Hydrogenovibrio crunogenus: one gene and its partner. Each later gene encodes a partner of the first gene's protein in a complex. Links are inferred from orthologs where the notes say so. Each region holds a gene or a part of one and is shown on either strand. Other genes may lie near its edges. The genes, in order: mfd and uvrA.

Region 1 (15,411 bases):
CGACAATAGCGACTTTTTCATTCGCTCTGAGTTCAAAGTCCAGTCCTTTGATGACGGCTGTTTTTAATTTTCCGTCACGGTATTCTTTTTCTAGATTTGAGGCTTGTAAAATTAAATCACTCATAACGTAAAGCCTCCGCAGGTTGAATTTTTGAAGCACGTCTGGCCGGATAAATCGTCGCCAGTAAGGTAAGGACAAAAGCTAATCCGGATACCGTCCAAACATCTTCCCAGTGTAAATCTGACGGGATTTTACTAATATAATAAATATCGGCCGGAAAGAACTTAAAGCCAAAAATGTTTTCAATAAACGGCACAATTACATCTATATTTAATGAAATCGTAACCCCTCCGATCACCCCTAGAATAGCTCCAAACGTTCCGATAATCAGCCCCTGTACGATAAAAATTGCCTGCACACTGCCAGGCGTGCCACCAATGGTTCTCAATACTGCGATATCTTTTTGTTTATCGGTCACCACCATCACCATGGTTGAAACAATATTAAAAGCGGCCACCATGATGATCAAAGTCAAAACAATAAACATCATACGTTTTTCCATTTCAATGGCCTTAAAGAAATTGGAATGTTGTTGCGTCCAATCTCTCATGTAAAGCACATCATCAATGTTTTCCGCAACGGCTTCTCTAACATCTCGAACGGCAAACATATCATCAAGCCGTAATTGTAAAGCGGACACTTGATGTCCCATTTTAAATACACGCTGCGCATCGGCCATATGCACAAGTGCTAAAGCGCTGTCATATTCATGCATTCCCACTTCAAACAAGCCCGAAACGGTAAAACGTTTTAAGCGAGGCACAACTCCCATTGGTGAAATGGAAGCCTGTGGCGCAACTAATGTAATTTTATCCCCAACGGAAACCCCTAGCCCATTGGCCAACTCTGTTCCCAGAATGACGTTATAGTCTTTGGATTTTAAATCGGATAAATGTCCATAGACCATTTTTGACTCAACATCTGCAACCTGCCCTTCATATTTCGGGAGTATCCCTCTAACCAACACCCCTTTTACTCGATCTCCATGCGTTAACATGCCTTGTCCCATCGCATTAGGCGCTGCGCCTTCTACATGAGGTAATTGTTTAGCGACCGAATACAAGTCTTGCCAGTGGTTTAAGCGCTCTCCACGTTCTGACAATGTCACATGCGCCGTCATGTCTAAGATACGATCACGGAGTTCTTGTTGAAACCCGTTCATGATAGACATCACGGTAATCAATGCCGTTACACCTAAACCGATTCCAATGATCGACGATAATGAGATAAATGAGATAAACCCATTCCGGCGCTTGGCACGTGTGTATCGATAGCCCAACAATAACTCAAATGGCAGTTTGAACATAAAAGAAAACCTTTAGCTGTTAGTCCTGTGAATTGATCGGTTGAAAAACGGGTAATCCGATATTAAATAAAATGGCCCAAATGCGTAGACTGAAAATAACCATAACGGACAAGATGACAGCTAAATCCACCGGAAGATTTAAATGCACCAAGACCAGTAATAAACTGATGCCGATAAATGAAGCTGTGGCATAAATTTCTTTACGAAAAATTAATGGAACCTCTCCCATTAAGACATCTCGAATCACACCTCCGACCACGCCCGTCATTACGCCCGTCATGATGATGATTGGATCAGAGAGTCCAAGCGCCATCGCTTTTTGCGCCCCTATGACACTGAAAACAGCAAGACCGAGCGCATCAAGATATAACAGCAGTTTGACCGGAATTTCTTTTATACGCGCATAGAAAAACAAGAAAAGAGTTGAGAAAACAACAACATATATGTAAATATTGTGTTCAACCCAAAAGACAGGCTGGTCTAGGATTAAATCACGTAAGGTTCCACCTCCGACTGCCGTCACCATGGCGATGACAATTGCGCCGAAGAGATCCAGTTGTTTCCGGCTGGCAGCCAGCAAACCAGTCATCGCGAAGACAACGGTTCCCAATAGATCAAGGTAATAAAGTGTTTGGACTAAATTCATGGCGGTTATTATAAAGCAAAGCCTTCCATGAAAAAGAGACTTTATTAAGGAAAGGTGGGACTTAATTTTGAAGTCATGCTGTTTTGGTTCGTCAGTGACCCGTTTTGTCTTAGTAGAAACAAAAACGCCCTCAGGGAGAGGGCGTTAATAAAGAGTAATAACGTGTTGTTATTTATCAGATTTTAAACGGTTTATGCCAAGCATTTTCATAATATACTTTTGATAAATAGGCTCGGAATTCCCCGCTTTCATGTTACGGATAAAGTATTTTTCAAAGGCAATCTTCGCCAGGTGAACCCACTTACCACGTTTTGCCCAAGTTAAGTTACGAGGTGGAATTTGTGGTAAGGCGACAAATGCAGCCCCGGTATCCCCCATATCCGCTAAACAGACCGTGTTCCAAGTCGGCTCTTCGTGTGCATCCTTTCCTTCAAGGTTTGCTTGAATGTTATGACAAATCGCTGTAACCATTGATTCAATCATCAACCCTGTTTTGGGCGTTCCAACTGGAACAGGCGTCGCTTCAACCGGCGGGATAGCTATCCCGACACCTAGCGCATAAATATTATGATAGGTTGGATTGCGGCTGAAATTATCCACTTTCACAAACCCACGAGGGTTTACAAGTGGTCCGCCCATGTTTTCAAGTTCAGCCAGTTCTTGTAAGAACTTAGACCCTTTAAAGGCAGGAAGCATCATGGAATACTTGAATGGCAATTCATGTTGATCAATCACATCCCCTTTATTATTGTGCTCATCAACATACATTTTGCCGTCTTCAATCTTGGTCACTTTTGCATTGCAAATCCAGTTGATATGGCGGTTACGCATTTCTGTTTCCATTAGGCCTTTAGAGTCACCTACACCACCTAACCCTAAGTGTCCAATATAAGGTTCAGAAGTAACAAATGTCATCGGCACTTGGCTACGAATCTTACGTTTACGTAAGTCCGTTTCCATGATCATTGCAAACTCATAAGCCGGGCCATAACAAGAAGCCCCTTGTACCGCTCCTACAACGATTGGACCAGGGTTGTCACAAAACTCTTCCCACTGCTCAAATGCTTCACTGGCGTGTGGTGTTGTGCAAACTGATACGGTATTCCCCCCTTGGCTTTTGGGTCCAAACCCCTCAATTTCTTCGAAAGCCAATGCCGGACCGGTTGCAAGAATCAAATAGTCATAGTCCATTTCTGTTCCATCATCCAAGGTCAGCTTATTATTAGGCGCATCAAGCTTGGTTGCTGTTTGATGATAAAACTCAATGCCTTTGCGTGTTAAATGCGGCTCTAATTTGAAAGAAATATCTTCTGGTTTTCGCCAGCCAACTGCAACCCATGGGTTTGAGGGGACGAAGTTAAATTCATCAATTGCATTTACAACTTTAATCGTGTGTTCCTTACCAAGTTGCTTACGAACGTCATAAGCCATTGGTAACCCACCCGTGCTTGATCCAACTACAACAATTGTTGCCATTTTTCGTTCCTTTTCATTAGTATCTTTTGTTTTTATTATTAGCTGTTCAGGGAAGCAAAATACCTATACAAGAAGTCGGGTACTTTGCTGATAGTACAAAGTTCTTGTGCGGCAATAATGAATCATTCATATTGAAATTAAAAATAGATTTTTCGAATACTTCATAATAAAAAATACTAATTTATATGAGGTTATTATTTTATGATCGTCGTAAACGTATCACTGGCAACAACACTAAAATAATATAAGAGGCTAAAAAAACCGTAAAAATTGTAATGAAACTAGCTTGCTGAATAAGCGTATTCGGGTGAAAACTCAAGATCAATAGACCGATCATTAAAAGTTGTGTTGTCAACCAGATAGGCCGCCCTACCGTGCTCAAGGCAAACCGATGGCACGAAGCATCATCATTAAAAAAACCACGTTTAGACTTCAAATAACGAGAGAAATAATGAATGGCATCATCCAACACCATTCCCAGAGGAACAATCAATACAAACGCAGAAATGGAAAGCACACCCTGGAATGAAAAATAAGCCGCTAAAACAATGACAACGGATAAAAAACTGCTTACGAGTGTTATAAAAGTTATTTTAAGGTCCTGCCAGATAATTAATAGTAAAAAAAAGCTAGCTAAAAGCATGACCCCTACCGAATACAACTGTGTCATAAATTGTGCAAGATATCCCAAGCTGATCAGCGACACGATAATCGAAATACTCACACCCAATTTAACAGCGCGAGGATATTGTTGAATTCGGCTGACCAAATCAACTAGGCCATGTCGGTCGTCATAATGCCCAACTCGGAATTCCAAGAAAAACTTTAACAAAATGATTGGCAACCAAGAAAGCAGTGTCAAATAACTGATAATGGCGCCAAGCACTACAATCCAAGCCATAGCATAAAAGCTGGCATCATAAAAAGCAGCGACAACAAATCCAAAACAGGTCGTGATATTTGACAATAAAATAGGCGTTGCATTTTGTTTTAAAGCTTCAGCTAAAGCATCGTGCTGAAAACTCCCACGCGCCATTTCTCTTAACAAAGTCGAGAGGACATGAACCAAGTTGCTCATCATCATGGCAATGATAACAACCCAACCTAAAACGGAATGCTCATCAAATGATATTTCAAGCCAGCTCATAATTCCCGCTAGCATCAATAGCGCATAGGCACTCAGTAAAAAAAGCAAGCCACCCGCTTTGATTGAATCCATGATTTTCATGGCCCAAAGAGACATGATTAGAAGACTTGTTCCGATGTAAATACTGCTTTGGGTATCCAATATAGAAAAATTGTTGAACAGCCCGGCTAAGATTCCTAATGAAATAAAAGTAAACAAGGTCATGAGAGAGCTATAGTGGTGCCCCATTATTTGTACCCAGTTGAATGCCCAACGTCCAGTCATGATCTGATTACCTCATTTTTCGTTTTCAACGTGTTCCTCCCCTGAAAAACGATATTTTGTTAGAATAGCGACATTTTAAATTAGTCCATAAAAAACATGTCAAAAAATCACTCGCCATATGCCTTATTAGAAGCGGACCAAATTTCTCTCAAAGGTCAAACTTCAACATGGTCTTTAAACAATATCTCTGAAAGTGCTCTCGCTTTGATTGAAAAGGCGCAAAAAGCGCCAGGCCTGGCTGTTTTATTGACTGAAGACATGGCTGAAGCCAACAAATACAATGAATTGTTACGCTTCTTTGCCGAAACAGATTACCCTATTCTAAGTTTTCCTGAATGGGAAACCTTACCGTATGACCAGTTTTCACCACATCAAGACATTATTTCACAACGTCTGAAAACTCTATACCAGCTGCCCAGTACTCAACAAGGGTTATTGATTCTACCTGTCAGCACGTTGATACAAAAAGTTGTTCCTCATCACTTTATAGAAAAATATACCTTTCTATTACAGTGTGGTGAAACGGTTGATATCGATGCCTTTACTCGCCAGCTAGAATCCAGCGGCTATCAACGTGTCAGTCAAGTGATGGAGCATGGGGAGTTTGCCGTGCGCGGTTCCATTATCGATTTATTCCCGATGGGAAGTCGAACGCCCTACCGGTTAGATTTATTCGATGAAGAGATTGAAACCATTCGAAGTTTTGATCCAGATACACAACGCAGTGTCGACTCGATTGACCAAATCGAATTATTACCTGCCAAAGAATATGATTTAACGCCCGAAGGAATTAGTCTTTTTCGTCAAAACTTCCGCAGTCATTTCGGAGATGATGCCCGTAATAGTCAACTTTATCGGTCAGTTAAAGATGGGCAGACGGTCGATGGCCTGGAATATTATCTCTCCTTGTTTCATTCCAATATTGCCACCTTATTTGACTATCTTCCGTCTGATTGCCTATTCTTCAACCAGGGTCATCTTCAGACACAAATTCGACAAAACTGGCAGGATTATCAAGAGCGGTATGATATTGCACAACATAACCCTGATTATCCGGTGCTGGCGCCGTCTGAGTTGATCTTGTCTGAAAATGAAGTTTTCTCTGCTTTAAAAGCCTTCCATCGCATACAGTTTTCATTGCAGCCAACGGATAAAGCTACGGCAACCTTTAAGACCTATCCATTACCGGACCTAACGATTCAATCAAACAGTGAATACCCGCTGGCAAAGTTGAATGCATTTCTAGATCAATATGCATCGGAACATAATGGCCGTATTCTTTATTGCGCGGAGTCCACTGGTCGGCGTGAAACCTTATTAACGATTTTATCAAAGCACCCACAGTTCAAAGGCAAATTACCCAAACAAATCGACAGCTGGGACGACTTTAAAACATCAAAAGCACCTTACGAAATCATCGTCGGCCCACTAGAAGACTCGGTTTATACCGATGATTTCTGTATTCTGTCGGAGTCCCAAATCTTCGGGCAAACGGTCATCCAAAAACGTCGTCGTAAGCGTAAACATTCCGAATTTGATAGCGCAATTTCAAACTTAATTGAATTGGATTTAGGACAACCTATCGTCCACTTTGATCACGGTGTCGGCCGGTTTCTAGGATTAGAAACGATGGCGATACAAGGTGAAGAGCATGAATTCCTTATGATTCAGTATGCAGGGGATGCCAAGCTTTATGTACCCGTTACCTCCTTGCACTTGATCAGTCGTTATACTGGTGCCAGTGCCGAAACCGCACCATTACACAAACTAGGATCCGATAAATGGGATAAAGCAAAACGCAAAGCGGCTGAAAAAGTTCGCGATGTTGCAGCCGAACTGCTCGATATCTATGCTCAGCGTGAAGCTCGCCCCGGCCATGCCTTCCAAACAGATGAAGAAGCGTATGCTCGCTTTCGTGCTGGCTTCCCATTTGAGGAAACACCGGATCAGGAAGCCGCAATCGAAGCGGTGCTGACCGATATGAAGTCCGACAAACCGATGGACCGGCTCATTTGTGGTGATGTTGGATTTGGTAAAACAGAAGTCGCGATGCGAGCCGCCTTTATGGCCGCTTATTCTGGTAAACAAGTCGCTGTTTTGGTGCCAACCACATTGTTATCACAACAGCACCTGGAAAACTTTAAAAACCGGTTTGCTGATTGGCCGATTCGCATTGAAGGACTGTCTCGTTTTCAAACCGCAAAAGAAACCAAACAAATTCTCGAAGCGGTGAAAAACAACCAAGTCGATATCATCATTGGTACCCATAAGCTCATTCAGAATGAGATGAAATTCGGAAATCTGGGGTTGATTATCATTGATGAAGAACATCGTTTTGGGGTGCGTCAGAAAGAACAGCTCAAAAAACTTCGTACCGAAGTGGATGTGATGACCATGACGGCAACCCCTATTCCTCGAACATTGAATATGGCGATGAATGATTTACGTGACTTATCCATTATCGCCACTGCGCCGGCAAAACGGTTGGCCGTGCAAACCTTTGTGCAAGACTGGAATCCGGATGTCGTCAAAGAAGCTTGCCTGCGTGAAATACGCCGTGGTGGTCAGATTTACCTGCTCTTTAACAATGTTGATAAAATTGAACAGATGGCTGAAGAAATGCAAGCGTTATTGCCTGAAGCCAAAGTTGAAACCGCACACGGTCAGATGCATGAAAGAGAGTTAGAACAAGTCATGCAGAATTTCTATCATCGCCGATTCAATATTCTGGTGTGTACCACCATTATTGAAACGGGAATCGATATTCCAACGGCCAATACTATTTTAATCCATCGGGCCGACAAATTCGGTTTGGCGCAATTGCATCAGTTGCGTGGTCGTGTGGGACGCTCCCATCATAAAGCCTATGCTTACCTGTTTACAGCGGGCAAATCTTTGATGACGAAAGATGCGGAAAAACGATTAGCCGCCATTGCCAAACACGACACTTTAGGCGCTGGCTTTATGTTAGCGAGCCACGATTTAGAAATTCGTGGTGCTGGTGAGCTCCTTGGAGATGGTCAATCAGGCCAAATTCATGAAATTGGATTCGGACTGTATTCAGAGTTACTTGATCGTGCGGTCAAAGCTTTAAAGTCAGGCAAACAGCCTGAGCTGGATGCCAAATTGCATACAGGCGCTGAAGTTGAACTGGGGATGCCCGCCCTGATTCCGGAAGACTATCTACCGGATATACATACACGACTGGTTTTTTATAAACGCATTGCCAGTGCTGAAGACAATAATGCCTTGCAAGAATTGGAAGTGGAAATGATTGATCGTTTTGGCTTGTTGCCAGACCAGGTAAAAAACCTGTTTGAAACCACAAGAGTTAAATTGGTCATTGACGCTTTAAACCTGAAAAAAGTGGAAGCCAGTGAAACAATGATCCGCATTCAATTTGGATCGTCACCTAACATCAACCCGCTTGAATTGATTAAATTAATTCAAAACCATCCGAAGAACTATCAGTTAAAAGGGCAGATTGAATTAAAATATTTCGATACAATGCCAGAGATGAAACAACGAATTCAAGCTATCGAATTAATCGTAGCGACTATTTCAAATAAGGAATAAGCTTTTATGCAACCCCGACTGTTCTTTACCTCCGCGTTACTTTTTTTAGCCAGCTTTTCATTGTCTGCACAAGCAGAAACAGAAGAAAACCTGCCTAAATACCAAGTTGAACTGATCGTTTTTGAAACCTTGGCCCTTAGAGGTTGGACGGAAGAATACTGGAAAGAAGACTTACCGTTGATCGATATGGAGGGGGCCCTCGACATCCCCTCTCTACCTGAACAACAGTTCATGCTGACTTCAGAAGAAGAAAAAATGACACCCAAGAAAGGCTATTACATCTTGTATCATCGTTCCTGGATCCTACAAGGTGCATCGGAAGAAAACAGTCAACCCCTTAAGATTGAAGAACTGCCGGAAGAAGATTATCAGCCTAAACTTTCAGGCACGTTAAAATTCTATAAATCTCGTTATGCCCATGTTCGCTTACACCTTGAATTGGAAAGAAAAATTCCTCACCAGGTAAGAGAAGAGTTTGCAGCCAATCAAAGTATCGACCCTGAAATGCTACCGGAATTTTGGCGTTTTCAATTGCAAGAAGCCCGAAAAGTTAAGTCTGGAGAGTTGCATTATTTTGACCACCCTATCTTTGGAGCCTTAGTTAAAATCCAATACCAGGGCCGTTAATTTATAAAGCCAGTTGGCTTCATTTGCTTTGCTGTAAATATAAAAAACCGCCAGGCCTGGCGGTTTTTTTGTGACTTTTCGATATTGCGTGAACTTTATTTATCTGGTAACACTAAGTTCAATTCCAATACTTCAAATCCATTGGCTTCATCAATTGAAATTTGTAACTGTTCCTGGTCAATGGTGACATACTTTGAAATGACCGCCAGAATTTCCTCACGCATCTTAGGCAAGTACTCTGGAGCACTGCGTTCTGAGCGTTCATGCGCAAGTAAAATCTGCAAACGATCCTTTGCAAGATTTGCCGACTTCTTTTTCTTTTGTCCGAGTAAATAGTCTAATAATGCCATAACTTACTTCCCAAATATTTTTTTGAAAAGGCCTTTCTTTTCGGCAATCAAGAAGCGATGTTCTTTTTCTTCGCCCAAGAAACGATCAACGACATCCATATAGGCATGCGCCGCATCAGAATCTTCCTCTAAAATAACAGGCTGTCCAGAGTTAGAAGCGTTCAATACTTGTTCGGATTCCGGAATGACTCCTAACAGTTTAATGTTAAGCAAGTCAGTCACATCTTCAACCGACAACATTTCTCCTGTCTCAACCCGGCTTGGGTTATAGCGGGTTAAAACAAGGTGCTCGATAATCGGTTCACCCCCCCCCTCAGCACGTTTGGATTTCGCTTGTAAAATCCCTAAGATACGATCGGAATCGCGTACAGAAGACACTTCCGGATTCGTAACGATGATGGCTTCATCCGCAAAATACAAGGCTAACTGAGCCCCTTTTTCGATCCCCGCAGGAGAATCACAAATGATAAAATCAAAGCCGTCTTCTTTTAAGTCATCAATAACTTTTCCAACGCCGTCTTGAGTTAAAGCATCTTTATCACGCGTTTGTGAAGCCGCCAAGATATAAAGGTTTTTAATTCGTTTGTCTCGAATTAACGCTTGATTTAAAGTCGCTTCGCCTTGAACCACGTTCACAAAGTCATAAACAACGCGGCGTTCACATCCCATGATCAAATCTAAGTTACGTAAACCAACATCAAAATCGATGACCGCAACTTTATAGCCTTTTAAAGCCAAACCAGCTGAAATACTTGCACTCGTAGTGGTCTTGCCCACACCACCTTTTCCTGAGGTTACGACGATTACACGTGACACCTAAGCTTCTCCTCGAATTTTAAAACAGGGTCCCATCAATATAATGAAAGACCTTAATGATAGAATTATAACTGAGTATTTTACGCTGCGTAAAATTACTCTGCCTTAAAAATTAATCCAGTAAATCTGGGTTAAAGACCAACTTCCCATCGGCTAAGCTGATTTCAACAAACCCGTTTTTAAATGACTCGTCAATGTCTTCTGACAATTGATACATTCCGGCAATGCACACCAGCTCGGGATTCAACTGTTTTGCAAAAATCTTAGCCTGCGTATCGCCAGACGACCCTGCAAACACTTTGCCCATCACTTTACCAAAAACATGTACATGTCCATCAGCCACCACTTCAGCGCCTGGATTGATTGACCCCATAACAATCAGGTCTCGATCCTTAGCATAGATTTGTTGTCCAGAACGCACGGAATTTTTTACCATTAAAGCTGATTTTAAACCGCCTTTTTCAGGTTCTTCTTTGGTTCTTTTAGGACGTGTTTTCGGTTTTTCTCTCGGAAAAATAGCCAGGCCTGCATATTCGGCCTGCTCTTTAATGGCTTCGTCTTCGGTTCGAATACCGATGGGAATCATTTGAAGCTGCGTTAAATACTCCACTAGCAGCGCCAAAAAGGTGGGATCTTTCAATGTCATTTGAGGTTCGAGTACAATCGGAATCCCCACAAAAAAGTCCGGTGCTTGTTCTATTTTTGCCGCTATGGCTTTTTTCGTTTCGTCAATTTGATCTGAAAAAAGGTTTAAAACCGTTAAAGAAAGGATAGAGCCTTTTAAATCTACTATTTTGCTCATGTGTTTGAGTTAGGCCTAGACAGTTAAAAACCATAATCTTACTTGACCAATAAGGGCGAGTCAAAGGCAAATTACGGTTAAAAAGGCTTTAAAAAAATATCTCAGTTAAGGATTTTAAAGCGGTGACCACAGGAGTTGATAAAAAATGATTTAAAATCAACGCAACATCAAATTATTCTCCATTTCACGGTGCTCATTGACTGTGTCAAAATGGTTGTAATTGGTAATAGACATATAGGAAGAAATATCGACTTCATGCACTTCTCCGCCACTATGTGAAATACTTTGTAACCATCCTTTTATTGAATTGCGCTTCGAATCTAAATAGGATGACAGGGAATTCTTTAATTCCTTCGAGATAGACAAATGTGCATAATGCGCACGACGATGTTGTGAGATAAAAGATACTTCTGATTCCAGAGCCAGCATGTGCAATAAATAATGGTCAGGAATGTTTAAAGAGTCTACTGGCCAAGTGATCCAACGATTAATATGTGACAAGGAAGGTTCATTCATAACTGCTTCAATACCCGCCAAAGGGCCACAGTACCCCGGCCGGATATCTGAAACGACAGGGGGGCCTAAATTTGAATAATCAGATAAATTCCGGTTTGCACTAATGACGATCGTAACTGTTTGAGTTACCCTCTCTGCTTGTCGTTGAATTTGTTGCAACACCACTTCGATAAAAGCTTTGTTGTTTCGGACACACCAACCTTTGTCCTGCCCACCCATTCGCCTGCCCTCCCCACCGGCTAGAATAAGCACGCCAATCATTACGGATTCACCCAAAAATCAACAATGTCGCCTGCCTGATAGGTTTGGTTTGGGTCGATTCGGATATAACCGCCTGATTCAACCAAATTCATAATCTGGCTTGTTGAGACATTTAAAATCGGCTTGACCCCTTGCTCTGTTTCCCTCACCTGACACCAGACCAAACAGTCATGGTTCATTTTAAGGTCACTGGCAAGTACCCTTTTTGCAGGCTTAATTTGCCATTCCTTTATACCGGCTTGTTTTCGAATAAAAGGGGTGACCAATGCTTGAAAGGTCATGAAAGCCGCCAAGGGATTACCCGGCAAAGCAAGAATACTGGTTTGCTGAGAAATTGCCATGGAGAAAGGTTTACCAGGTTTCATATTAAGCTTCCATGTCCAGAAAGAGTGACAAGCAGCTAAAGATGATTTCATAAAGTCCTTTTCTCCTACCGAAGCGCCCCCTACCGTCAGAATTACATCAACTTGGCCTTGCCAAGCGGCCAAACGGTGTTTGATTTCTGCCTCATCATCAGCCAGTCTTTCATTGGCGATGACATTAACCGGAAGCCTTTGGCAAAGGGACTCTATTAGAAAAGCATTGGCATCATAAATCTGCCCTTTTTTCAAAGGGTTTCCTGGTGTAACCAATTCATTTCCTGAGGTTAATATGACCAGAGTAACTTTTTGAAAAACCCGCAATTCATTGATGCCAACCGAGGCTAATAATGCTTGATCTTGGGGTCTAATGACGTGTCCTTTAGACAACAGTTTTTGGCCTTCTTTCACATCCGACCCAATGGGTTTAATGTGTCGCTTCGGCTTTAGAGTGTTCGGTTTGAAAACATATTGCCCTTGTTCTGTTTGCTGAATACATGCTTTTTCAATCGGCACAATGGTATCAACCTGATCGGGAACAACGGCTCCTGTCATAATATAGACAGCTTCATTTTCAGACAATGGCTCAGCAGAATGACCAGCAAAAGCGATTTGTTTGACAGGGAGACATTCCAAAGAAGAACGCGCTGAGAAACCATAACCATCCATGGCACTTTGTCGCCAAGCCGGCACAGATATCGGTGAAAAAAGATCCTCTGCCAAAATTCGACCCACTCCGACAGATAATGGAATTTGCTCATGTTTGTTCAGTGTTGTTGCTTTCGACATCACAAAAGTAAAGACATCATCAAAATCATGCCGTAACTCTTTATTATGCTTCAACATTCTATCTTCCTCCGAGCCCAATATCCCTTAGCTTTAGCAAGCGCTTCAACCTCGGAAAGCGAATCCAACAGCATCAAAGCCGTAGCGGTGGTCGCCACAACGGAGGATTCGCCATATAAATCCTTTTTGTCACCACGCCATAAATCAATGATGTCTTGCTGTTGCCATTCTTTTGGACGTATTTGACGTTCAATAATGCCTTTGAATGGATGTTGTCTCATTCCAGTGGCGTTTCTAGTCGAAAAATAGAGCTGTGTTAACGCATCGGGCCGTATTTCAGCCTCCCCACCTTCCCCTTTAAAGACCAAATTATGCTCAGTTCCAATGACCATGGCTGTTGAGTGATGAAGCGATTCCACACCCTTATGAAAAATACCTTGAATGGATGCAGGTGCATTCAATGGATTCAATAACTTAACAGCGGTATTAAAAACTGTTCGAACACCTAGCTCGGATTTTAAATGTAATATCTCGCGTAAGTCAGGCGCAAAATTTTCTAATGGAAGATAGGTCGCTTTGCATTCTGAAACCAAGTCCCGAGCGTGCATAATCGAACTGGCTTGATAAAAATTTAGCGGCTCTAAAAAGGATTCAACATATTGACGATTACTAAATTGGCCGGCATCCCCATGCAACAAGACTCGAGTGCCATTCTGCGTTAACAGTTTTATCGCCAGTAAAAAATAAGGAGGATAACGCCATTTACCGGCATAAGCCGCCCAATCCAATTCTACAACACCCTGTTTTTCATTGAGGTCTAATGCTTGCCTAATGCCTTTGACAAATCCGATGAGCTCATCAGGGGTTTCGCCATTTGCACGCATTAACAGTAAAAATGCGCCTAATTGCTTGTCTGTCACCTGTCCAGACAAAATCATCCCTAGCGCATCACTTGCTTCTGCTTCGGTTAAAGAACGTCGGCTGATAGGTCCTTTACCAAGAATCCTCAGGTATTGACTGAAAGGATGATCTGTCATGCCGGCACCTTATCATCCAATAATGACTTTTTTTGCAATCGTTCTCTGACTTTAATCACATCTCCTATCACTAATAATGCAGGAGGTTTAATAGACTGTTTTTGAATCGTTTCAGACAGTTTGGCCAGAGAAGTGACGGTTACCTTTTGGTTAACGCGCGTTCCATTTTCGATAATCGCAGCCGGCGTGTCTGGGTTAAGACCATGAGCAATCAAGCCTGCTTGAATTTTAGGAGCATTTTTAATTCCCATATAAAATACCATCGTATCACCGGATTGTGCCAGCTTGGCATAATCAATGCCTTGTGCGCCTGCCTGCTGGTGACCGGTTACCAAGGCCACAGATTGCGCATAATCACGATGGGTTAAAGGAAAATCTGCATAAACAGAACAGCCCGCGGCCGCCGTAATCCCTGGCACAACCTGATAAGGCACATCATGTTGCACCAAAAGTTCAACTTCTTCTGCTCCTCGGCCAAAAATGTAAGGGTCCCCTCCTTTCAATCGTGCAACACGTTTCCCTTGTCGTGCCAGATCCACCAACATTTGATTGATGTCTTTTTGATCAACCTTATGCCATTTCTCTTTTTTGCCTACGTAAATACGTTCAGCTTCACGTCGTCCCATTTCCAGAATTTCAGGTGCAACCAATCGATCGTATAAAATGACATCCGCCTGTTGTAGCAATCTAAGTCCTTTGAAAGTCATTAAATCGGGATCGCCTGGTCCTGCTCCGATAATATAAACCTCCCCCTGTGGCAAACTCTGCCCGTTGGTTCTGATTGTTTCAAGCTCGGCTTCCAATAAGGCTTCGGCTTCTCCTGTGTTCCCATGAACCGCCTTATCAATAAACAAACCTGATAAAAGGGTTTCCCAGAATGTTTTTCGTCCATCAATGTCCGAAATCACATTTTTGACTGCCTGACGATAACGACCCAGCAAATCCGTTAACACACTGAATCCATGTGGGATCATCGTTTCTAAACGTGCTTTCATTACTCGAGCCAATACCGGGGAGCGCCCTCCGGTTGAAATCGCAATGGTCATTGGGGCACGATCTACAATCGCAGGCAGAATGAAATCACAGTATTCGGTTTGATCCGCCACATTAACGGGAATGGCTTGTGCATGATACGTTTCATAAACCGCTAAATTTACGTTTTGATCATCTGTTGCGGAAATAACCAAGTTAGGTCGTGGCAATTGGGATACCAAGGCGGTCGAAAAGGTATTCATATGCCAAATGATTTTTCCTTGAGCCAAATGAAATGACATTTCATTCCCCAGTTTAGGTGCCACGACCGTGACGATGGCTCCCGACTTGATAAACAAATCGGCTTTTCTGGCGGCAACCGCTCCACCTCCAACAATCAGGCAATGCT
Region 2 (14,823 bases), 920 kb from region 1 along the record:
AATTGAACCATTATCCGCCGCTTTACCTGGCCCTACAGCCACGACTTCGCCTAAGTTCTCTTTTTCTTGTGCAGAACCAGGTAGCAAAATACCGCCTGTTGATTCTTTTTGTTCTTCAACTTGACGAACGACCACTCGGTCATGTAACGGTTTTATATTCATAGGATTCTCCTAAAAGTTTGATAATTCATGGTTTTAGTTACTAAATTTTCAATAATTAGCACTCTACCATCGAGAGTGCTAATTATTTTATAGATTGGTTCATCACTGTCAAGCCTTATAGTGACGTTAATTTATTTTTCAAGGGTAAGAAAAGAAGATTTTAAAAGAAAATCCAAAAACGACCAGGCCTGGCCGTTTTAATCGCTAATCGACTAGAACCAAGTTATCACAATGAATCAAGAATTCACCATCACTATAACCCAGCAACTGGCTAATTTCCGAAGACGGATGCCCCATGATCTTTTGCGTTTCAAAAAAAGGATAATTCACCAATCCTCGTGCAACTTCCTGATTTTTTTCATTCACGCAAATTACCATTTCTCCACGTTGAAATTCACCACTCATGTCTTTCACGCCAATCGGCAACAGACTTTTACCGGAAGACTGCAACGCTTTCACCGCGCCTTCATCCAACACCAATTGACCTTTAGCCTGTAAATGCCCCGCCAACCATCGCTTCTTAGCCGTCAAAGGCTCTAAATCAGGAATCAGCAACGTCCCCAGTGATTCCCCCGCCAACAATCGAGGCAACACATTATCTTCTCGCCCGGAAGCAATAAAGGTTGCCGTTCCAGAGCGAGCTGCGCGTTTGGCCGCCATGACTTTGGTATACATGCCGCCTTTTCCTAAACTGCCGCCTTCAGAACTGGCCATCGCTTCAATATCTTTTCGGCTGACCTGCGCTTCGGAAATCAGCTCGGCATTCGGATTGGTGCGCGGGTTGTCATTGTATAGACCATTTTGATCAGTCAAAATCACTAGCACATCCGCCGACACTAAGTTCGCTGTCAATGCCGCCAACGTATCATTATCTCCAAAGCGAATTTCATCAGTCACGACTGTATCATTCTCATTAATGACCGGCACAACTCCATGCTCTAATAATGTCTGAATAGTATTCGAGGCATTCAAATAACGCGCACGGTTAGACAAATCATCATGTGTCATCAAGATTTGCGCGGTATGAATCCCATTTTTAGCAAATTCAGATTCATATGCCTGCACCAAGCCCATTTGCCCAACCGCGGCAGCGGCTTGCAATTCGTTCAGCTCAGAAGGTCTTTTAGACCAACCCAGACGCTGCATGCCTTCCGCCACAGAACCGGAAGAGACAATCACAAGCTCAATCCCTTTTTGACGTAAAGCCACCATCTGGGATACCCATTGCGCCATCGCCTCTTTATTCAGACCACGACCATCATTGGTTAACAGGGCGCTGCCAATTTTAACCACCCAACGGCGTGATTTTTGATGGATATCTGATCGAGTTAACACGATACTTCCTTACTCTTCAACAGCTTGTTCTTGAGCTTTTAAACGATTTTGCTCTAAACCATAGGCCACTTCTTTCACCAACTCATCCGTTCCCACTCGGTTCACCGCTGAGATGGCAAAAACCGGCCCTGTCCAATTCAAACGCTCGACGATTTGATCACACAATTCATTAGCCTCTTCTTCTAACAGTAAGTCGGTCTTATTCAAAACCAACCAACGTTCTTTACCCGCCAAGGCATCACTGTACTTTTCCAATTCTTGCTCAATCACATGTACCGACTCAACCGGATCCGTTCCATCGATTGGGGCAATATCCACCACATGTAAAAGCAGCCCGGTACGAGACAAATGCTTCAAGAACTGCACCCCTAAGCCTGCGCCTTCCGAAGCACCTTCAATCAAACCTGGAATATCAGCAATCACAAAACTGGATTCAGGCGAGACCCGCACCACCCCTAAGTTCGGATACAGCGTTGTAAAGGGGTAATTCGCAACCTTAGGACGAGCAGCGGAAACGGCGGTAATCAGGCTCGACTTCCCTGCATTTGGCATCCCTAACAGCCCAACATCGGCCAACACAGACAGTTCAAGCCCTAGGTTGCGTTCATCCCCAGGTTCACCAGGCGTACATTGACGTGGCGTACGATTGGTACTGCTCTTAAAGTGCACATTTCCTAACCCATGACGCCCACCGTGAGCCACCAATAACTTTTGACCGTGCTCGACCAGATCGCCAATCACTTCCTGCGTATCAAGATCTCGAACAATCGTTCCTTCCGGCACAGGGATAATCAAGTCTTGCCCTGCACGCCCGGTTTTTTGCTGCCCCATGCCGGCTTGTCCGTTCTGGGCTTTATAGTCTCGAGTATAACGAAAATCAATCAACGTATTGATATTACGGTCAGCAATTAAATAAATACTACCACCATCGCCTCCGTCGCCCCCGTTAGGACCTCCGAATGGAATATATTTTTCACGGCGAAAACTTGCGACGCCGTTTCCACCGCGCCCCGCTTCTACCCGAATATTGGCTTCATCTACAAATTGCATGACCTTAATCCTATTTCCCTAATCATAACTAGCGTGGACACATCCAGCTCGGTGCATTATTTGCACCCTATTTTAGCTTAGAGAAAACATTTAACCTAGAAATAAAAAAGCCCCGACACAGCGGGGCTTTTGATAACAATGTCTGTGACTATTTAATTAGTCAGCTTTAATTGTTACGAACGTACGTAGTGGCTTACCTTTTGTTACGAAAGCAACTTCACCGGTTGCTTTTGCAAACAAAGTATCGTCTTTACCGCGACCAACATTATCACCCGCATGAAACTTCGTTCCACGTTGACGAACAATAATGCTTCCTGCTAGAACTTGCTCACCACCAAAACGTTTAACGCCTAATCGCTTAGCATTAGAATCGCGACCGTTTTTAGTACTACCTGCAGCCTTTTTATGAGCCATGGTGACATCTCCTGTTAACCTGATTATTCCCTACTCAGAAATAATGCGAGGTTTTAATTAATCGACCAAACTTACTGTATAACAACAAGTTTAAAAAATTAAGCTGAAATACCTGTAATTTCAACTTCAGTATAATTTTGACGATGGCCTTGCTTAGTACGTGATCTGTTCTTACGACGACGGAACTTGATGATTGTTACTTTTTTACCACGACCGTTTGCTTTAACGGTTGCTGCAACTTTTGCACCTTCAACAAGAGGTGCACCTACTTTAACATCTGCACCTTCACCAACCATCATGACTTGATCAAATTCAACCTTGTCGCCTTCGTTTGCATCTAAGGACTCGACACGTAAAATTTGACCTTCACGAACACGATATTGCTTACCACCGGTTTTAATTACCGCATACATTCTTGGAAACTCCCGGTTTCAATTTCATTAATTCTGTTTTCACACCGTCAGAAACGGCAAAGGCGGGATTATATAACCTTTTCTATTTTAGGTCAAACACCAATCAGGATAAATTGTAAAAAAACTTTATCACGCGATAAAATGCCTCAAAGCCCCTGTTTTTTCTTGAAAAAAACCATTTACAGCTTTGCATCTATAGCGTTTCATACTAAACTTTGCGTCTTAACTAATCAATGATACCCCTATTAGACTTATGACGCTTTCACAGATTCGAAAACTTATTCAGGATGACATTGAGGCGACTGACCAACTGATTCTGTCTAAACTGTCTTCCGATGTGGTTCTTATTAATCAAATTGGCCACTACATTATCAATAGTGGCGGAAAGCGTTTACGCCCTTTACTGGTTTTATTATCCGCACACGCCTGTGACTACCAAGGCAAACATCATCTCACCCTTGCTGCGGTCATTGAATTCATTCACACATCCACCTTATTACATGATGATGTCGTAGATGAATCTGAAACCCGGCGCGGTAACCAAACCGCGAATGAAGTTTGGGGAAATGCTGCCAGCGTACTGGTGGGGGATTTCTTGTATTCTCGTTCATTCGAAATGATGGTGGAACCTGGCATTATGCGCATCATGGAAGTCATGTCTGAAACCACAAATGTGATTGCAGAAGGAGAAGTCCTCCAATTGCTTAACTGCCATGATGCTGACACCACTAGCGAACGCTACATGGAAGTGATTCACCGAAAAACCGCTAAATTATTTGAAGCGGCTACTGTATTAGGCCCTATCCTAGCTGAAAAACCTGAACTGGAATCCGCCTTTGCATCCTACGGTCGTCACCTTGGCGCAGCTTTCCAGCTCATTGATGATGCGCTGGACTATATGGCTGACGCTGATCAACTTGGCAAAAACCTGGGAGATGACTTAGCAGAAGGCAAACCGACTTTGCCTTTAATCTATGTCCTTGAGAATGGAACGGATGAAGAAAAGTCACTGATTCGTAAAGCCATTGAAACCGAAGGCATTAAATTATTGAAAGAAGTCACGTCCATCATTCAAACCTCCGGCGCCATTCAATACACACAAGAAGTTGCGACTCAAGAAGCTGAAAAAGCTAAGGATGCTCTCGCTCCGCTGAACGATTCTGAGATTAAACAGGCGTTATTATCTTTGGCGGACTTAGCGGTTCAAAGAAACCACTAAAAAACCGGCCTCATTCTATTTAACTCTTGAACTTGGAATTCTTTGCTTTCCTTTAAAATGTTTATCAAGCGTTTGCTGTAACTGAGCTTCTTGCTTTTCCGCTTCCTCAGCAGCAATCGCTTCTTCTAAGGCCTTACGCTCTAAATCAACAAACTTCTTATACAAATCCAAGTTATCAATTTTTGTTTTTTCCCAATCAATTCGACGCATTAACCAGCCAACAAAGAATCGAATTACATGACACTCATCTAAGCTGGCGTATAAGATTTCCGGTTTCGGTCGAAAGCCATGAAGCCGCTCGACAACAATCAATTGTTTGTTGCGATCAGGATGTATCCGCAAATACCCTTGTCGATCTTCATCCAGACTCGTACTGTAATACAACCGTACAACCTTGTTAATGCTGAACATCGCTTTAGTCAAAATCGTCGATTCTGGCTTCCCATTTACCCCAACAGTATGAATAAAAATATTCTGCGTCATAATGGCGCGTGCAAATCGCTCAACCTCATCAAAAGGAACGATTTCTTTTTTATCTTCCGTCGCTAGTTTGTGCTGACGAACTTCTTCCGACTTACGCTCTAACTTTTTGAAGAAATATTGTAAGGCGGGTGTGATTTCAGATTTATTCATATTGGCTCCCCCTATAGACTGTTATCGACCAAAATCGAAAACAATTAAGCCAATTTTTAAAATACTTTATTCAAACAAAAAAGCTCCAATAAATGGAGCCTTTAAGAACAATGAAAGCTGAATAACCAAGGACTTTTTAAAACGGTAAAGAATACAAAAACCATCTCAATACTTATACAACCATAATTAATTCATATAGATAGATGAATTTAATATCAACTAAATAGGAACTTTTGTTGATTATAAAACTCAATTAACCCACTTTAGTCCTTATTTATTTAAAAATTCGTTATTAAAAAGATATATTTTTTTCTTGACCTAGAGTCAACTCCATACAATAAGATAGTTTCAATCCAGATAATTTAGAGAGTACTAAATGCTTAAATTAGAAATATTCTTTACCCCAAGCTGCGGAAAGTGCAGTAAAGCAAAAGCTAATTTTAAGAAGATCGTCAACCAACTAAATGATGAAATGTAGTGGTCAAGTAAATTTGGCCACGTCTTTAGAGCAATTTAACCAGTAAATCTGCTCCGCCTTATTTGGCGTTTTACCGCCGTTAAATTGATGCGGCCTCACCTGTGAGTAATACCCCAGAATGTAATTTCCGATGTGTTTTTTGGCCTCTGCCAGATTCCGATAACCCGCTGTTGGAATCCATTCAGTCTTTAAGCTTCTAAAGAAGCGTTCCATTGGGCTGTTATCCCAGCAATTTCCTCTGCGACTCAAGCTCTGTTTTATCTTGTATCGCCACAGCGATTGGCGATATTTAACACTGGTATAATGGGTTCCTTGGTCGGAGTGAAACATCACACCTTCCGGTTTCCCCCTAGACTCATGAGCTATCGTTAAGGCTTTGACTGTCAATTCCGAATCAGGAGAGTAACTCATAGCCCAGCCAATAGGTTTTCTGGCAAACAGGTCTAGCACTACGGCAAGATAAGCCCAGCGATTGCCCGTCCAGATATAGGTGACATCACCCGACCACACTTCGTTCGGTTTACTCGGTGAAAACTGTCTATCGAGCAAGTTAGGTATGGCAATGTGTTCTTGCAACGCTTTTTTGTAGTTATGCTTCGGCAACTGGCAGCTTTGTAGTCGCAATTGCTTCATCATCTTGCCAGCACGATAACGACTGATTGGTAATTCTCTATCAGAGGATATCTGCTCAATCGTTCTTGCCCCGGCTGAACCGTTGCTTTCCGCATGAATTCGCCGAACCATAGCGAGTTCTTTAACTCGTTTGGCATTCGGTCGTCTGCGACGATTTTTCCAGTATTTAAACGTGCTACGGTGAACCTGGAAGACCTTGCAAAGACGCTTGACTGAATAGCGCTCCTGAAGCTTTTTGATGACCTTCAGCTGTTCAGTGAATCCGACATCAAGAGCGCTGTAGCCTTTTTTAATATGTCTTTTTCCTCTTCGAGGTACTTAACCCGCTTTTTGAGTTGCTGAATCTCAATCTGTTCAGGCGTTAAAGCACTGGCTTTAGGCGTTTTACCTTTGCGTTCTTCACGCAACTGCTTAACCCACTTATTCATCGTTGATAAACCAACACCCATGGCTTCAGCGGCTTCTGATGCCGTATAGCCCTGGTCAACGACCAATTGCGCAGATTCAAGTTTGAATTCGGCTGAAAATGTTCTTCTTGTCTTTGTCATTTTGACTCACCTTTTTGATTTAGATGCATTTTAGCATCTCCAATTAGGTGGCCAATTTCACTTTACCACTACAAAACAATTGAATGGCGTGAAGTCAATATTATAGAAGAAATGGAGTATGCGATTGAGCTTGGAGTATTATCCACTCCTTCCATAGCAATAAATGGGGAGCTTACATTCACAGCATTACCAACATATCACAAGCTACTTGAAGCTATAAAAGTACACACTAGTGTCTAATATGGAAATTGCAATGATAGCAAGACAAAAAAACACTCAATTTTATAAGATTGGTGAAGTTTCTGAAATAACAGCTCTATCTATTGATACGCTTCGATATTATGAAAAAATCGGTTTGTTGAACAATATCAATCGCACTTCTTCAGGCGTAAGGCTTTACAGCGAACAAAATTTATCCTGCATCAGGTTTATCCAACGTGCAAAAACTATGAATTTTTCACTCGATGAAATTTCAAGTTTATTACAAATGCGTGAAAATCCAGGCCATGCAAAAAATAATGTAAGAGAGCTTACAAAAACTAAACTCATTGAAGTTGAAGCTCAATTAAAAACACTCAACACTCTTCAAAAAGAATTAACACTATTAATCAACCTTTGCTCAGGATCAAAAGATGGCTGCCCAATCATAGAAGAGATAACCCCGAAATAAATTAATAAAAAAAGCAGTTCAAACTAATTTTAAATGCCCTATTAAAATGCTTTTACCAAAAATATTAACTCTAAAAATGAAATAAAAGAGCACTCATAATATCTGATAGTTTGCAAAATCTAACAACTTTATTATTTAACTACGTTATAAAAAGGAAAATACAATGCTTAAGTACTTAATTTTAGCTTCAGGATTAATAAGTTTTTTTATACCAACAATTTCAAGTGCAGACTCTCGTGCAACAAACCCTATTCCATTTGTTGTTGAATTAACCAGAAATAGTGAAAACTTTGGACATCGACGAGCCCTCCTTCAAATAAATGAAGTTATAAACGAAATTGGCGAAGATAAATTAGCTATTACTGTCGTGGCTTACGAAAATGGCATCCACGCATTATTAGCAGACAATCCTAAAACTTCACAACTGTTAACAAAGTTGTCGAATCGTGGGGTAACTTTTAAGGCATGCAAGATTAGTATGAAGTCCTGGGGATTAAGTGAAGAACAATTCCCGTTAGAGGTTGAATACGTTCCTGCTGGCGCACCAGAGATGATTAGATTGCAAATGAAAGGCTATAAATATTGGAAACAATAACCACCCATGCCCCAAAACTCATAATTTTTTTATATCTAAAAACAAAAAACCCCTACATAAGGGGCTCTTTCTTTTCTATATCAACATTTAACTTTATTGTGATACTCAGAACGGTACATCATCATCATCAAAATCATTTGCCGTATAAGCAGGCACTTGTTGTGCGGGTGCTGGATTATTTGGTTGTCCACCAAACCCTTGTTGTGGTGCTGCCTGCTGTTGTGGGGCAGCTTGACCAAAACCAGGCTGAGGTTGCTGTTGATTCATCCCCATATTATTTTGTTGTGGCGCTTGCGGTGCTTGCTGACCAAACCCTGCTGCATTATTGTCAAACGGCGCATCCGTTCCTTGACGATTGCCACCGCCTAGCATTTGCATCTGACCGTTAAAATCAATCACCACTTCTGTGGAATAGCGATCTTGACCGGTATTTTGGTCTTGCCATTTGCGCGTTTGTAGCTTTCCTTCAAGGTACACCTGAGAGCCTTTGCTCAGATATTGCCCAGCAATTTCAGCCAACTTGCCAAAAATAACGACACGATGCCACTCTGTTTTTTCTTGCTTTTGACCAGACGCTTTATCATTCCACTGCTCGGAAGTCGCAACATTCAAATTCGCAATGGCATTACCATTTGCCGCATACTTCAGCTCAGGATCTCTTCCTAGCGTTCCAACCAAAATCACTTTATTGACACCACGCGCCATCTTTTACTCCCCAACTTCTTTATTTTTTAATCTTGAAATAATACCTTTTTTACGCCAAAAAAGATAATTCAAATTTTATATCTCATGATGATAATTCGATAAATATCGGATCACTTCAAATCTTAACTTATGCCAGACCTCTTTCGAGGTAATCAATCAATCCGACTTCGTCAATGACCTTGCGGTCGATCTTAAAAAACACTCTGTGTTCATCCAACAAAAAGACCACTTCATAGATACCGTCATAAGACAACATTTTTTCGGTCAACTGCTGTTTTTCGGTTCCATCCAAGTCCGTCGTATAGTGAACCGAAGCAATACTCAAAGGCAGTGGTTTAGACATGCTCATCGCAATTAAAAACCAGACAAACCCAATGGTTGCCGTAAAGAAAAACAACCCTTCCAGACTATACATTTCATAAAACCAGCCCCCGATAAACCCGCCGGAAGCGGCCCCTAAAAATTGACTGCTGGAATACACCCCACTTGCTGTGCCTTTTTTGTCTGCCGGTGAAAGTTTTACAACCAGAGAAGGTAACGAGGCTTCCAACAAATTAAAAGCGGTAAAGAAGATCAACAACAAAACAAACATTGTCCAGAAACCATTGGCTTCAAATAAAAAACCAAGCTGCATGAGCGCAATGGTTAAAATCGCCCCGACAAAAATCGGCTTCATGCGCCCTCTCGACTCAGCTTGAATAATAAACGGCACCATTAAAACAAATGACAACAACATGACCGGTAAATACAATTCCCAATGGTGAAGCGAATCCAGCCCTGCGTTATCTCGAATCATAAATGGAATCGCGATAAACATCGCCGTCAGTATGGCGTGCAACACAAACACCCCAATATCTAAACGAAGCAACTGAGGGTTCTTAATTACATCTTTAAATTGACTCGGATCGGCTTCCGCTTCACGCTGGAAGGTTTGGTTTTCAATTTTCGGCACCGCAAACAACACTAAAGCGATCCCTAAAACGCCCAGGCCTGCAATTGCCCAGAAGATCCCTCTCACACCAAATAATTCACCCAACATAGGACCGGCCACTAAAGAAAGGGTAAACGATAAACCAATCGTCATCCCCACAATGGACATGGCTCTTAAACGAAATTGTTCTGTCACCAAATCAGCCACAGTTGCCATCAGCACAGCTGCAACGGCTCCCATCCCCTGGATTGCTCGGCCGACAATCATCATCTCAATCGAATCGGCCATCGCACAGACGATCGACCCAATCATAAAGACCAGCATCCCAACAATAATCAGTGGTTTACGACCAAAACGATCTGACAACATGCCATAAGGGATCTGCAGCACGGCTTGCGTTAATCCATAAATCCCCATTGCGATCCCAATTTGAGTCGCTGTTACGCCTTGAAATTCTTCGTGTGCAAACAATGCAAACACGGGGAAAATCATAAACAGACCGAGCATTCGAGTCGAAAAAATACCCGCGACTGAGAAAGCGGCACGTCGTTCAATAGGCGCCATACTACGACTGATTCCTGACATTTGTGATATCCTGTTTATCGTTGATAGATGTGTTTGTTCTCACGTTTCGCGCGAAAAGAAATGCATCAGAGAGTTTAATTGTTCAAATAGGCCGCATTATAGCATTGTTCCCATTTCTTTAAACAGGAGCCCGAAAATGAACATTCGATCTATTGTTCTCTTAACCTGCATTATCAGTCTCTTTTTCTCACGCGTCAGTCACGCGGAAGAGACCTTGCCGAATGTTAACCAGATTGAGTTTTCTGTCACCCAAAGCCAACAGATTACAAACGACCTTGTCAACGTTCGCCTGATCGCGCAAGCAGAGCATCAAGAGGCTAACATTGTTCAACGCCAGATCAATCAAAAAATGCATCATGCTCAGACAATCTTGAACCGTTACCCGGAAATTACCGCCACCACACAAGATTATCGGGTCGTGCCTGTCTATGATGACCATCAAAAAATCCAACACTGGAAAGGGCAACAAATTCTTAATCTCACGCTTAAAAATCAGCCAGGCCTAGCTGACATTCTGACTAAACTGCAACCATATCTTAATTATAACGATATGCAGTTTTCCGTTTCAGAGGCACAGCGTGAACAAACCATGACATCTTTATTAACAAGCGCATTGGCACAATACCAAGCCAAAGCGGAATTAATTGCCGATGCGTTTGGCCAATCGGTTTATCACATCACGCAAACACGCATCCAACAGTCGCCTGCCCCCCATCCTTACCGAATGACTCAAAATATATATACGGCTAAAATGACTTCAAAAGAGGTCTCACCTGTCATTAAAACCGGAGAATCTCGCTTAAGCATCACCGTATCTGGTCGCGTTTTGATCTCAAACCAAAAAAACTGATTCCAAGCACGCCGACAGCCTATTTTACAAAGGGATCGGACAGTGTCATTCATCGCTAGGGTTTTGTTATAATAAGACTTTTGCTTTCATAACCGACAGGCTAAACCCGCATGCTAGAAGAGATTATTGTTCGAGGTGCTCGCACCCATAATTTGAAAAACATCGATGTCACACTTCCACGAGATAAGTTGATTGTGATTACAGGCCTATCCGGCTCGGGCAAATCTTCACTGGCATTTGATACCATTTATGCGGAAGGGCAACGTCGCTATGTTGAATCTTTATCTGCTTACGCGCGCCAGTTTTTATCGGTTATGGAGAAGCCAGATATCGATCACATCGAGGGGCTTTCCCCTGCGATATCAATCGAACAAAAATCCACTTCTCATAACCCGCGCTCTACTGTCGGAACCGTGACCGAAATTTATGACTATTTACGTCTATTGTATGCTCGTGCTGGTACCCCACGCTGTCCAACACATAACAGTGACCTAGTTGCTCAGACAGTTAGCCAGATGGTTGATCACACACTCGAGCTCCCTGAAGGCACCAAATGTTTATTGATTGCTCCCGTCGTGCGCGGCAAAAAAGGGGCACATCAAAACTTACTGGATGAGCTGCAAGCACAAGGTTATATCCGTGCGCGAATAGATGGCAAACTGATGGAGCTGGATGGCTCGATTGAGCTGGATAAAAAATATAAGCACGATATTGAAGTGGTCGTGGATCGCTTTAAAGTCCGTCCCGGCATCAAACAACGTTTAGCCGAATCTTTTGAAACCGCATTACACCTTGCTGATGGCATTGCTCAAGTCGTTCCAATGGATGAAGAAGATGACTTTCATTTATTATTTTCCGAGCGCTTTTCTTGCCCACAATGTGGTTATTCCGTGCCGGAATTGGAGCCCCGAATTTTTTCATTCAACAACCCACATGGTGCCTGCCCAACTTGCGATGGACTCGGGGTGAAGCAAAGCTTTGATCCAGAACGCGTGATTATGCATCCGGACTTGAGCTTAGCCGGCGGTGCCATTCGTGGTTGGGATCGACGTCATAAATACTATTATGATTTACTGAAAGCCGTTGCCGATTATTATCAGTTTGACATGGAAACGCCCTGGTTGGAACTGACTAAAGAGCAGCAAAACATTGTGTTATATGGCTCAGGCAAAGAAAAGCTACCGCTCCCACACGGTCGTTATTCCGATACGCGCCGTTTTGAAGGGGTCATCCCAAACATGGAACGCCGCTTTACTGAAACTGACAGCAAAACGGTGCGTGATGAACTGGATAAGTTTCGTGTTTCACACGTTTGTAGCAGTTGTCATGGTGCTCGCTTGAATGAGGCGGCTCGTCACGTTTTCGTTGCCGACGAAACCTTGCCCGCTCTAACAGAGCGCCCCATCGGCAACCTATATGACTTGTTCAGTCAATTGGAACTTCAAGGCACGAAAGGAGAAATTGCAGAAAAAATCATCAAAGAAGTGTTTGACCGCCTCTCCTTTCTGGTTAACGTTGGATTGAACTATCTGACGTTAAACCGAAGTGCGGACACGCTTTCTGGTGGTGAGGCACAACGAATCAGACTCGCCAGCCAAATTGGCGCCGGACTGGTCGGTGTTATGTATGTCTTGGATGAACCGTCAATCGGATTACACCAGCGAGACAATGATCGGCTGCTCAGCACATTAACTCGCTTAAGAGATTTGGGCAATACAGTCATTGTGGTGGAACATGATGAAGATGCGATTCGAGCCGCAGACTATGTACTGGATATCGGACCGGGTGCAGGTGTCCATGGCGGCCGCATCATGGCACAAGGGACTCCGAAAGAAATCATGCAAACCAAAGCCTCTTTAACTGGGCAATACCTGACGGGTGAAAAATCGATTCAAATCCCGAAAGATCGTTTGCCATTACCCGATAATTGGCTATCGATTTATGGTGCTTGCGGAAATAACTTACAAACGGTTGACTTAGAAATCCCAACCGGACTTCTTACTTGTATTACCGGGGTTTCCGGTTCCGGCAAATCCACCCTGATCAATGAGACATTGTATAAAATTACTGCCAGTAAACTGAATAAGGCGCTACTGGAACCCGCTCCTTATGAAAAAGTCACAGGATTAGAACATTTCGATAAAGTCGTTAACATTGACCAAAGCCCAATTGGCCGGACACCTCGCTCTAATCCTGCAACCTATACTGGGCTTTTCACGCCAATCCGTGAATTGCTTTCAGCCACTCCAGAAGCACGTACCCGTGGTTATACCCCTGGGCGATTCAGCTTCAATGTCAAAGGGGGACGCTGTGAAGCCTGTCAGGGAGATGGGGTCTTAAAAGTCGAAATGCATTTCTTGCCCGATGTCTATGTGGCATGTGACGTTTGCCAGGGTGCTCGCTATAACCGTGAAACCTTACAAGTCGATTACAAAGGAAAGAACATTCATGAAATCTTGGAAATGACTGTCGAAGACGCCCGCGCATTCTTTGATGCCATTCCTGTGCTTTCCAGAAAGCTACAGATGCTGATGGAAGTGGGGTTAGGCTACATCAAGCTAGGTCAAAGTGCCACTACACTTTCTGGCGGGGAGGCTCAACGTGTTAAACTCGCGAAAGAACTGTCAAAACGCGATACTGGCAGTACCCTTTACATACTCGATGAGCCGACCACAGGGCTGCATTTCCATGACATTGAATTACTGCTTAAGGTCATCCGCAACCTACGAGACCATGGCAACACCATTGTCATTATCGAACATAACCTCGATGTGATTAAAACCGCTGACTGGATTGTGGATCTCGGTCCGGAAGGTGGCTCTGGAGGCGGGCAAATTATTGCGACCGGCACACCTGAAGAGGTGGCTGAAAATAAAGCATCCTATACCGGACATTATTTGAAAAAGATTTTGAATTAACCACACCGACAATCACTTTCTATTCCGTTAAAACAGCCAGGCCTGGCTGTTTTAACGAACAAAACCAGATGGATACCTGAAGGTGCTGAATGCAAAAATTAACCTGGCAAATAATCAGTCTATGGCTCTGTGCCCAGCCATTATTGGCTGCACCTAGCGCCGCTACTAGCTGGCAAAACATTGAGTATATTGAGCGTGCCTTCATAGAAGTCGCTTTAAAAAATGAATATCGTCAAACCGATATGAAACTAGTCAAATGGGTTGCTCCGATTCAGTACCAGTTTACCTATCTCGGCCTTCCCAAAAATCCTTTTATCGAAAACTTGACTGTAACGCACTTAAAACAACTTCATACGATTACAAGGCACCCCATCACTCATGTCAGGACAGGACACGCCCCTAATCTTCAAATCATTTTCACGAAGGATCAGCATTACCAAGAAGCCATACAACGTTATATCCAGAAAGAATCAAAAGCATTGAGTCGCGACAGCAATTGCTCCGCTAGCTTCCAGCTGAACCAACAACATGAAATCATTAATGCAAACGTGGTTATTCCGATTGATTATGTAATGAGCCGAGGCTTACTCCCTGCTTGCATCGTAGAAGAAACAACCCAGGTTATGGGATTACCGAATGATTCTGACTGGGTCTTTCCCAGCATTGCAAACGATAAAAGTAAAC

Evidence for each region.
Region 2: the proteins of mfd (region 1) and uvrA are in contact, whole or in part, in a crystal structure (PDB 4DFC), measured with the Escherichia coli proteins. The link is inferred for Hydrogenovibrio crunogenus from one-to-one orthologs.

What each region holds. Positions count from the first base shown.
Region 1 is NZ_CP032096.1:1,280,344-1,295,754, reverse strand. Bases 4,688-8,676 are described here. They hold mfd (transcription-repair coupling factor), read left to right. Parts: upstream 4,688-4,996; coding sequence 4,997-8,476; downstream 8,477-8,676. Other genes in these bases: GHNINEIG_RS06155 (peptidoglycan binding protein CsiV), read left to right, coding at 8,483-8,676; GHNINEIG_RS06165 (hypothetical protein), read right to left, coding at 4,688-4,900. Also shown: lipoprotein-releasing ABC transporter ATP-binding protein LolD, read right to left, coding at 1-124; GHNINEIG_RS06180 (lipoprotein-releasing ABC transporter permease subunit), read right to left, coding at 117-1,367; GHNINEIG_RS06175 (trimeric intracellular cation channel family protein), read right to left, coding at 1,387-2,013; GHNINEIG_RS06170 (NAD(P)/FAD-dependent oxidoreductase), read right to left, coding at 2,182-3,489; more of GHNINEIG_RS06165, read right to left, coding at 3,689-4,687; more of GHNINEIG_RS06155, read left to right, coding at 8,677-9,103; cell division topological specificity factor MinE, read right to left, coding at 9,199-9,453; septum site-determining protein MinD, read right to left, coding at 9,457-10,269; septum site-determining protein MinC, read right to left, coding at 10,382-11,071; mobA (molybdenum cofactor guanylyltransferase), read right to left, coding at 11,228-11,848; GHNINEIG_RS06130 (molybdopterin molybdotransferase MoeA), read right to left, coding at 11,848-13,053; GHNINEIG_RS06125 (glycosyl transferase family protein), read right to left, coding at 13,047-14,030; siroheme synthase CysG, read right to left, coding at 14,027-15,411. UniProt on the Escherichia coli protein: Couples transcription and DNA repair by recognizing RNA polymerase (RNAP) stalled at DNA lesions. Mediates ATP-dependent release of RNAP and its truncated transcript from the DNA, and recruitment of nucleotide excision repair machinery to the damaged site.
Region 2 is NZ_CP032096.1:361,880-376,702, reverse strand. The notes cover bases 10,939-14,339. They hold uvrA (excinuclease ABC subunit UvrA), read left to right. Parts: upstream 10,939-11,331; coding sequence 11,332-14,139; downstream 14,140-14,339. Other genes in these bases: GHNINEIG_RS01660 (DUF2927 domain-containing protein), read left to right, coding at 14,229-14,339; GHNINEIG_RS01670 (SIMPL domain-containing protein), read left to right, coding at 10,939-11,221. Outside these bases: GHNINEIG_RS01735 (co-chaperone GroES), read right to left, coding at 1-162; proB (glutamate 5-kinase), read right to left, coding at 367-1,497; Obg family GTPase CgtA, read right to left, coding at 1,507-2,547; rpmA (50S ribosomal protein L27), read right to left, coding at 2,704-2,961; rplU (50S ribosomal protein L21), read right to left, coding at 3,060-3,374; ispB (octaprenyl diphosphate synthase), read left to right, coding at 3,628-4,593; GHNINEIG_RS01705 (hypothetical protein), read right to left, coding at 4,609-5,226; GHNINEIG_RS01690 (heavy metal-responsive transcriptional regulator), read left to right, coding at 7,139-7,555; GHNINEIG_RS01685 (DsrE family protein), read left to right, coding at 7,719-8,150; ssb (single-stranded DNA-binding protein), read right to left, coding at 8,256-8,855; GHNINEIG_RS01675 (MFS transporter), read right to left, coding at 8,983-10,371; more of GHNINEIG_RS01670, read left to right, coding at 10,508-10,938; more of GHNINEIG_RS01660, read left to right, coding at 14,340-14,823. UniProt on the Escherichia coli protein: The UvrABC repair system catalyzes the recognition and processing of DNA lesions. UvrA is an ATPase and a DNA-binding protein. A damage recognition complex composed of 2 UvrA and 2 UvrB subunits scans DNA for abnormalities.